3 regions of the Pantoea sp. X-Soil-ISGK-275 genome follow, and region 1 is predicted to be linked to each of the others. Evidence: predicted binding sites of a transcription regulator. Region 1 holds the regulator's gene; each other region holds the start of a gene.

Region 1 (3,282 bases):
CAGCATCACGGCAAAGCGTGCCGCGGTGCGTAACGCGGTGGATTTGAATGACAGATAACTGCGCAGCGCGGGTAACAGCGGCAAACGGCGCTGGCGATCGGCCATCAGGTCACGCGTGTAGAGCGGCTTCTGCGTACGCAACACGCGGGCGATGCGGCTGAAGTGATACAGGCAGAAGTTGCCGACCGGGTTATCCGGATGCTGGCGCGCAATTTTCTCCAACGCGCCGAGCTGTTTCTCCATATGAAAACGGTCTGGCAGCTGATGGTAGAGAATTGCATCCGCCAGCACGCGCAGTCGCGCCGAGATGATTTTGGCGTTCCAGCGAATCACCGCTTCGGCGTGGCTCTCTTCAACCAGCTTCTGCACCTCTTCCGGCTGATGCAAACTCACCGAGATGTGTTCCTGTAAATCCAGCGCCACCTGGAAAGCGCGCGTCAGGCGTTTGTGGCTGTTATCGCGACTGGCCGACAGCATATGCATTTGCTGGTAGCAGGTGGTGATGAGATCGACCGCCTTTTGCTGACGTGCCAGCAACGGTGGCAGCGCTTTTTCCGGATCGGTCAGCTGCGTCAGTAAGGTGTATTTGGCATCGCAGTAATCCGCCAGCTCGCGGAACAGCAGGCTGAGCGACTCGCGCATCGGCTGCTCTTTCCACAGCCAGAACCAGAACCAGTTGAATAAGCCGTACCACAGCGTGCCGCCAATGTAGAGCAGCGGCGGCACCCACATCGGCATGCGTCCAACCAGGCTGAGCGTGAAAATAGCGGCAATCAAAGTCGCGGGCAGCAATCGTGCATGCAGCGGGCCGATTTCGCCGGTCACGCCAATCAGCAGCGGCAACGCCAGCAAAATCAGCGGCAGCGGAACCTGATAAGCGGTGAGGATTTGCATCAGGAAACTGCCGGTGGCAAACAGCGAACCCCCCACAATCAGGCGTTTGAAGAAGCGTTTGTGCGGCGTATCCAGACCCGCCATGTTGCAGCAGGCCGGCACTAACGAGAACAGCAGCCCTTTTTGCAGATCGCCAAACAGCCAGCCGAGAGCCACAGGCAGGCACAGCACCAGCGTTTGCCGCAGCGCATAGTTAACTTCGGGATGATAGATGATTCGACGCCACATCAGCTCATCGCAAATAGAAACGGCGCGATGTTGCCATCACGCCGTGGGTGAGAAGAAATTAGCGGGTGCCGTAAACGACGATGGTTTTACCGTGTGCAGAGATCAGGTTCTGATCTTCCAGCATTTTCAGGATACGACCCACGGTTTCGCGTGAGCAGCCCACGATCTGACCAATCTCCTGACGGGTGATTTTGATTTGCATCCCGTCTGGGTGAGTCATCGCATCTGGCTGTTTGGCCAGATTTAGCAGCGTTTGCGCGATACGTCCGGTGACATCGAGGAAGGCAAGGTTGCCCACTTTCTCAGATGTCACTTGCAGACGACGCGCCATTTGCGACGAAAGTCGCATTAAAATATCCGGGTTTACCTGAATCAGCTGACGGAATTTTTTGTATGAAATTTCAGCCACTTCGCAGGCAGACTTCGCACGTACCCAGGCACTACGTTCCTGGCCTTCTTCGAAAAGACCGAGTTCGCCGATGAAATCTCCCTGATTGAGGTAGGAGAGAATCATCTCTTTGCCTTCTTCATCTTTAATCAGTACCGCTACGGAACCTTTTACGATGTAGTACAGCGTTTCCGCTTTCTCACCCTGATGGATGAGCGTGCTTTTGGATGGATATTTGTGAATATGGCAATGGGACAGGAACCATTCGAGTGTAGGGTCTGTTTGCGGTTTGCCGAGAACCATTCGCTATTATCCTCTGTTGTAATCGTGCCCAAAACACAGGGGGCATTTTTCCCTGTCAGGCGGTTTAATCGTCGAGCGTTTCCAGTAAAGGAAAAATTATTCCGGGTGGACTCTTAAGCTACGCTTTTGATTCTTCCGGCCTTCGTCTGTGATGACGAAAATATTTTCAGCACTGTTTGTAGCACAGCTTTTGCGAGCTGTCTTGTGTTGTCTCGCTTCAGCACAAGGGGGATTACTCTGGATTGCTGTTTGTCAGGTGAAAGCGTACTCTGGCGGCAAAACCGCCGCTTCAGGAGAGAGAATAATGCAGGCACGAGTGAAATGGGTGGAAGGTCTTACCTTTCTCGGAGAATCCTCATCTGGCCATCAGGTATTAATGGACGGTAATTCCGGTGATAAAGCGCCAAGTCCAATGGAGATGGTGCTGATGGCCGCGGGCGGCTGTAGCGCCATTGATGTGGTGTCGATCCTGCAAAAAGGGCGCAGCAATGTGGCGGATTGCGAAGTGAAACTCACCTCAGAACGCCGTGAAGAAGCGCCACGCATTTTTACCACCATCAACCTGCATTTTATCGTCAGCGGCAAAGCGTTGAGCGATAAAGCGGTTGCGCGCGCGGTTGACCTGTCAGCGGAAAAATATTGCTCGGTGGCGATCATGCTGGGTAAAGGCGTGGAAATTACCCACAGCTATGAGGTTGTCGAGTTGTAATCGGTCGAAGGGGAGGCATTCATGCCTCCCTTTTCACCGCCCGCACCAAACCTATTCAATCCGCTTCCCTTCAATCAGTCGCTGTACCAGCGGCAGCATAATCAGCTCCATCGCCAATCCCATTTTGCCGCCCGGCACCACCAGGGTATTGATGTGGGAAATAAACGATCCCTGAATCATCGCCAGCAGATAGGGGAACGCGATGCCTTCCAGGCCACGGAAATGAATCACCACGAAGCTTTCGTCGAGCGAGGGAATTTCGCGGGCGGCAAACGGGTTTGAGGTATCAACGGTCGGCACGCGCTGGAAGTTAATGTGGGTGCGCGAGAACTGCGGCGTGATGAAGTTAATGTAATCCTCCATCGAACGTACCACCGAATCCATTACTGCTTCGCGTGAATGGCCGCGCTCGCCGGTGTCACGCACCAGCTTCTGAATCCACTCAAGGTTAACAATCGGCACCACACCAACCAGCAGATCGACATGCTCCGCCACATTTTGCTGCTGCGTAACCACGCCGCCGTGCAAGCCTTCATAAAACAGCACATCGGTGTTTTCCGGCAGCGGCTGCCACGGCGTGAACGTGCCCGGCACCTGATTCCACGGCACCGCTTCATCGTAGGTGTGCAGATATTTGCGTGATTCGCCGAGGCCGGTTTGACCGTAATGTTTGAACGTCTGCTCCAGTAGGCCGAAATCATTGGCTTCCGGGCCGAAGTAGCTGATGTGGCGACCGAGATCGCGTGCTTTGCGGATCGCC
Region 2 (3,282 bases), 3.6 Mb from region 1:
GTTCAGAGCTACGGTTCACGCTGCGTTAAACCCCCGATCATCATCGGCGACGTGAGCCGTCCACAAGCCATCACCGTTGAGTGGGCGAAGTACGCGCAGTCGCTGACCGACAAGCCGGTGAAAGGCATGCTGACCGGTCCGGTAACGATTCTCTGCTGGTCATTCCCGCGTGAAGATGTGAGCCGTGAAACCATCGCCAAACAGATTGCGCTGGCGCTGCGTGATGAAGTGGAAGATCTGGAAAAAGCCGGGATCGGCATTATTCAGATCGATGAACCGGCACTGCGCGAAGGTCTGCCGCTGCATCAGTCCGATTGGGCCGCGTATTTGACCTGGGCGGTGGATGCATTCCGTCTCAATGCCGCCGTGGCGCAGGATGACACCCAGATTCACACCCACATGTGTTATTGCGAGTTCAATGACATTATGGATTCGATTGCCGCGCTGGATGCGGACGTCATCACCATCGAAACCTCACGTTCCGATATGGATCTGCTGGATACCTTCAAGGAGTTCGACTATCCCAACGAAATCGGTCCGGGCGTGTATGACATTCACTCACCGAACGTGCCGAGCGTGGAGTGGATGGAAGAGTTGCTGCGCAAAGCGGCGCAGAGCATTCCGGAAGCGCGTTTGTGGGTGAATCCAGATTGTGGCCTGAAAACCCGGGGCTGGACGGAAACCCGTCAGGCATTGGCGAATATGGTCAAAGCGGCGCAAAACCTGCGGGGTGAAACGGCTTAGTCGCGGTAAATGAGATGGGGGCGCAGAGGCGCCCCTTTTTATTAGGCGTTCGGCGCCACGCCATGCTGCGCGAACCACGCCAGCATGCGTTGCCAGCCATCTTTGGCGGAATCGGCGTGATAGCTGGCACGATAATCCGCGTTGAAAGCATGTCCGGCATCCGGATACACCACGATCTCTGCCTTGGCATTGGCGGCGTGCAGCGCCTGACGCATCTTATCAATGCTTTCCAGTGGGATGCTCTCATCCTGACCACCGTAAAGACCCAGCACCGGCGCATTTAAATCGACCGCAACATCAATCGGATGCTTCTGCTGCTTCAACGTCTTTTCACCGTCTAAGCGGCCATACCACGCCACCGCTGCGCGGACCTGGGGATTGTGCGCGGCAAACAGCCAGCTAATGCGTCCGCCCCAGCAGAAACCGGTAATCGCCAGACGACGGATATCACCATCGTGGCGCGTGGCCCAGTTGGCCACATGATCGAGATCGGACAACACCTGCGAATCTGGAACTTTGCTCACTAGCTCTTTGAACAGCGTGGGAATATCGTTGTAATCGTTGGGATCGCCTTCACGAAAATAGAGTTCGGGCGCGATCGCCAGATAACCTTCCAGCGCCAGACGGCGGCAGACATCGCGGATATGCTCGTGCACGCCGAAAATCTCCTGCACCACCAACACCACCGGCAAGGTGCCTTGATACTCTTTTGGTCGGGCATAATAAGCAGGCAGATTTTCGCCCTGGCTTGGAACCGAGGTCTCGCCAGCATGAATGGCGTCGCTGCTGGTAATAATGGTGCTGCTTGCGGTGGGCTGAACGGCCGGTGCAAAGCCGCCGGGTGCCGTTTTTTGTGCCATATTGTCTTCGGTTTTCATTGTTCTCTCCGTGCTAGCAAATGCGCAATCACGTAACTATAGCCTGGCGAAGTAAAGCAAGGCTGGCGTAAGGTGCAGAGGGATTTTTTTCACGTGTGCTGCTTCTCTATTAACATTGCCACCAACACTTACGCAGCACCGCTTGTAGCAATTCAGAATTGCACAGCGCTAATGCGTGATGTAAGTCACATAATGTTTTTCTTATAATGTAATTTTCATTATCGATGGTGAATTGAGTCACATATTTATGCCTCCTGCTGACGTAGAGTGGCGCGTACATCCCCAATTATCAGGAGTCTGTTATGGCCCAGTCTGACGTTTTCCACCTTGGCATCACCAAAGCTGATTTGAAAGGAGCCACGTTGGCCATCGTGCCTGGCGATCCTGAGCGCGTGAAGAAAATCGCCGCGCTGATGGACAATCCACAGCATCTGGCTTCACACCGTGAATTCACTACCTATCTGGCCGAAGTGGATGGCAAACCGGTTGTGGTGTGCTCCACCGGTATCGGCGGACCTTCAACGTCGATTGCGGTTGAAGAGCTGGCCCAGCTTGGCGTGCGCACTTTCCTGCGCGTTGGCACTACCGGCGCTATCCAGCCGCATATTAATGTGGGCGATGTGCTGGTCACCACCGCATCGGTGCGTCTCGACGGCGCCAGCCTGCACTTTGCGCCGATGGAATTCCCGGCCGTAGCTGATTTCACCTGCACCACCGCGCTGGTGGCAGCCGCAGAGGCGTGCGGTGCGAAAACCCACATCGGTATTACCGCCTCATCTGACACCTTCTATCCTGGTCAGGAACGGTACGATACCTTCTCCGGCCGCGTGGTGAATCGCTTCCAGGGTTCAATGGAAGAGTGGCAGCAAATGGGCGTCCTTAACTATGAGATGGAATCCGCTACACTGTTAACCATGTGCGCCAGTCAGGGACTGCGTGCCGGCATGGTGGCGGGCGTCATCGTGAACCGTACGCAAAAAGAGATCCCGGATGCCGCAACCATGAAACAGACCGAAAGTGATGCGGTGAAAATTGTGGTTGAAGCCGCGCGTCGCTTAATTTAGTGCGCCAGTCAGGGATGAATTCGAGACCAGGCTTATAAGGATTTCAGCTATTTCCTGATTAGAATGCGCGCAATTTCAGCAGCTACTGAGAAATTTCTTATGCGCAAAATGGTTTCTGTCTCACGTCCCAATTTCATGAATAATCCCGCTACTGCACAATCACGCGTTGAAGGTGCAGCAGCGAGATTTCGCCAGGCGATGGCGGCGAATAACTATCCTCTTGCGCGTCAGTGCTGTGAAGAAGTGCTGCGCGTCTTACCCAATCATATGCAGGTGCTGAGCGACTACGCGTTAACCCTGATGCGTGTGGGCGAGCACAAAAAATCCTATAAAATTTACCAGAAGATCTATCAAGCTCCGGCCGCGCAACGCGCGCAGGCGTCGGAAACATGGCTGGATGGATTAACGGAAGTGTGTGGCTGGCTGAATAAAGAGGATGAGGTGGCGCGTTACGGCCTCGAATCACTGCAGAATTCCGATGTGACCTTCAGCAAAGGGGCGAAAGTGGCATTCCCTTCTGACGTGCCGCCACCGATCAACCGCAACAATCTCGCAGAAAATATCATCTCCTTTAGCCTGTATGGCGGCCAGCCACG
Region 3 (3,282 bases), 1.9 Mb from region 1:
AAATGGTGCAGCCGCCGACGCCGAAACGCACTAAAAATGCATCCGCCGCTTCACGCGCATTGCAGAGGAAAAAGCCGCCTTGCTGCTCAGCAAAGAACTGCTGTAACAAGCTTAGTAATTCAGCGGTTTGCGGCGACTCCACTTTGATCATCAGATGATGTTGATACTCGCTGCGGTAATCCATGATGCGCGGTGCGATAAAGCTCGGCGTCAGCTGGTTGAAGAATTGCAGCACCCGATCAACAAAATTGCGCGGCAGGAATTTCAGGTGGCTGACGCGCACATCCCATTTAGCTTTATTTGCCATCATCTGCGGAATGGCCTGCGGACCCAGTTTGCGTATCGCCAGATACATATGTTTGGCGTAGCGCACGGTTAAATCGAAGGCGTTGCGATGGATATATTCCGCCTGCAGCGGCAGCTCGCTCATCCTGGTTAACAGGAAACGGCGCAGCGCCACCAGCACGCTCTCATCGTTAGTGCCGATGTAGAAAGTATCGCTGCCGGTGCTGGCTTCAAAGGTCGGCAAGCGCACGGCGAACACCACCACTTTACCGGCGCTGCCTGAGCTGTCGTGCAGGTAACGCAAATCGCCATTGAAGCGTGCAGGGGAATCTGCGGCCACATCTCGCAGTCGGTCGGCATAATCATCCGCCCAGATTTTTCCCTGCCAGTCGGGTTGCTCACCGGTTTGATACCGTTGCTGCGTCAGGTTTTCCAGCATCACTTCAGGTGTGTCGCCCAACTCGATGCCGAGATGGTTGACCATCTCTAAACGCCCATCGTTGTGAATGCGGGCGAACAGGGATTTTTCAGTGAAAGCGGGGCCGCGCCGAATCAGCGAGCCACCGGAATTATTGCAGATGCCGCCGACCACCGACGCGCCGATGCAGGACGAGCCAATCACCGAGTGCGGCTCACGACCCAGCGGCTGCAAGGTGTGCTCCAGTTCGGTCAAGGTGGTACCAGGGAAAGCAATCACCTGACGCGCCTGATCAATCACCTGCACGCCTTTGAGCTGGCGGGTACTGATGATCACAATATCGCGGTCATAATCATTGCCGTCGGGCGTTGAGCCGCCGGTAACGCCGGTATTCGACGCCTGCATCAGCACAATGGCATCGTGCGCCACGCAAACCTGCAGCGTCTGCCACAGCTGCAACAGCGTTTGCGGTAACGCCACCGCCAGCGCTTCACCGCGTCCGACGCGGAACCCCTTTATGTACCAGGCTTTATCATCCGCATGGGTTAATACCTGTTTCTCGCCAACCACCTCTGCTAACTGACGCAACATATCCTTCTGCATGCTCACTTTTCTCTTCTTTATTTTTATCTGCCACGGTATTGGACAAGTGCATCGGCATTGAGTCAATCCTTCACTGGACCTGACGCATAAATAACGCACGTAATCATTATCCCTTTATCTGATACGGAATAAGCCTCATGAACCGATAAAAATGCGCGGGAAATCACAAAATAGATCGAAAGAAAAACAGCGAGTAAGGTGTTTATTTAAGCCACCGGTTTTATTACGCAAAATAAATATAAACCTATGATTTTATTTGTTATTAATGATTTAAGGTGAAAAGTGGCGTGTGATTTACATCACAGAATTTAGCCTGAATGGGATGCTGTCAATGATCTCACTCGGGGAATTCATCGCAAAACTGTGACATTCGTTGCAAATAACAATGTCGTTAATCGGAAGAATGAATTCCAGACGCACAGCATAAAGGATGATGACAATGAGAATTGGCATGGTGATCAGTGGTGGCGATGTCACCGGGATTAATAACTTTGTGTATCAAATATCGCGCTTAACCCAGGCGGAAATGGTGTTATTTAACGGTGGCATTCCGGGATTGCTGGAAAACAATCACCAGGAAATATCCCAGCGCGATTTAGTGGATTACGCCATCGCCGCTATTCCGGTAATGCAATCGGGACGAACCAGCAGAAAATTAATTCGTCCGGAATATGAAACCATCGCCAAACACCTTAAGTCGTTGCGTATCGATGTATTAATTATGGCGGGCGGCGATGGCTCATTACAATTCCTGCATACGCTAAGTGAATTTGGCGTCAATTGTTTTGGCGTCGGCATGACCATCGATAACGATGTGTTTGGCAGTGATTACAGCATCGGTTTCTCCACCGCCTGCGAGCAGGTTTTAAAAGAGGTGGCGAAATTACGCAATACCGGCCGCGCCTTAACCGGTCGTGTGTTTATGGTGGAACTGCTGGGCGGTTATTGCGGGGAATTAACCTTGCAGTCGGCGATCAAATCCAATGCGGATTTCGCGCTGATCCCGGAATGCCAGATTGCACCACAAGAGCTGGCCGAGCGCATCACGCAGCGGCTGGCGGCGCAGAACAGCGTCATTATTTTGTGCTCAGAAGGCTACACCCGAGAATATTCGCCGGGCTTTCAGGGCGCTATCGATACGTTAATTAAACAAATTGAACCGTTAATTGGTGTGCGTATTCGTAAAACAATTATCGGTTATGGCCTGCGTAATGGCGATCCTACCTGTGAAGAGATTTATCAGGGCACCATTATGGCCAGTGAAGTCGCGCGTTGTATTCAGTCGGGAATGCGCAACAAAGCGGTGATTATTAATGGCAGTAATCGACCGATTCCGATTGATTTAATAAGCATGAAAAAACGCCTGGTCGATACGGAAGGGCATCATTATAAACTCGCTAAACAACTGCAAATTCTGTGAGGAAATAGCCATGCTGAAAATATTATGTGTCTGTGGATGTGGTTTGGGTTCAAGCTTTGCGATTGAGATGAGCGCCAAGTCAGTATTAAAGAAACTCGAAATTGATGCTGATATCGATCACACCACCATTTCTGAAGCTAACGCCTTTAAATCCGACATGATTTTAACTCAGAAAGCCTTTGCTGATGTGTTAAATGCCGATGCCAGCCCGGAACAGATCAAACGGGTGATTATTCTCAATAAGCTAACCGACAAAGCGGAAATTGAAGAGAAAATCGTGGCGTTTATGAAAGAACGTAACTTAAAGGTTGCTAATCATGAATAGTGTGATCGACTTCCTGGTAAAAGACTTATTGGGGCAGGCATCAATATTGATCGCCTTTATTGCCCTGATTGGTCTGCTACTGCAAAAAAAATCGGCGGGCAAGGTGGTGGAAGGCACCTTTAAAACCCTGCTTGGTTTCTTAATTATGATGGCCGGTATCAACATTATTGTCGGTACGCTGACCTTCCTGAACACCATTTTCACCCACGGTTTTGGCATGCAGGGTTATAT

What was found. The regulator CRP, encoded in region 1, controls carbon source genes, mostly activating them, when cyclic AMP is high. The targets are predictions, from matches to a motif close to ATGTGANNNNNNTCACAT.
Region 2: udp (uridine phosphorylase) is a predicted target of CRP. The motif match lies at 1,796-1,813, and genes of this name have one in related genera.
Region 3: AC6I8A_RS09295 (6-phosphofructokinase) is a predicted target of CRP. The motif match lies at 1,594-1,611, and genes of this name have one in related genera.

Annotation. Positions count from the first base shown of each region.
Region 1 covers NZ_AP035976.1:3,850,713-3,853,994, reverse strand. The annotation lists gene AC6I8A_RS17965 (YccS/YhfK family putative transporter) at 1-1,122, opposite strand, end outside; gene crp (cAMP-activated global transcriptional regulator CRP) at 1,181-1,813, opposite strand; gene AC6I8A_RS17955 (OsmC family protein) at 2,118-2,522, shown strand; gene AC6I8A_RS17950 (phosphoribulokinase) at 2,574-3,282, opposite strand, start outside.
Region 2 covers NZ_AP035976.1:236,970-240,251, forward strand. The annotation lists gene metE (5-methyltetrahydropteroyltriglutamate--homocysteine S-methyltransferase) at 1-744, shown strand, start outside; gene AC6I8A_RS01060 (dienelactone hydrolase family protein) at 786-1,622, opposite strand; gene udp (uridine phosphorylase) at 1,925-2,686, shown strand; gene AC6I8A_RS01070 (tetratricopeptide repeat protein) at 2,786-3,282, shown strand, end outside.
Region 3 covers NZ_AP035976.1:1,990,752-1,994,033, forward strand. The annotation lists gene dld (D-lactate dehydrogenase) at 1-1,306, opposite strand, end outside; gene AC6I8A_RS09295 (6-phosphofructokinase) at 1,746-2,726, shown strand; gene AC6I8A_RS09300 (PTS sugar transporter subunit IIB) at 2,737-3,051, shown strand; gene AC6I8A_RS09305 (PTS sugar transporter subunit IIC) at 3,044-3,282, shown strand, end outside.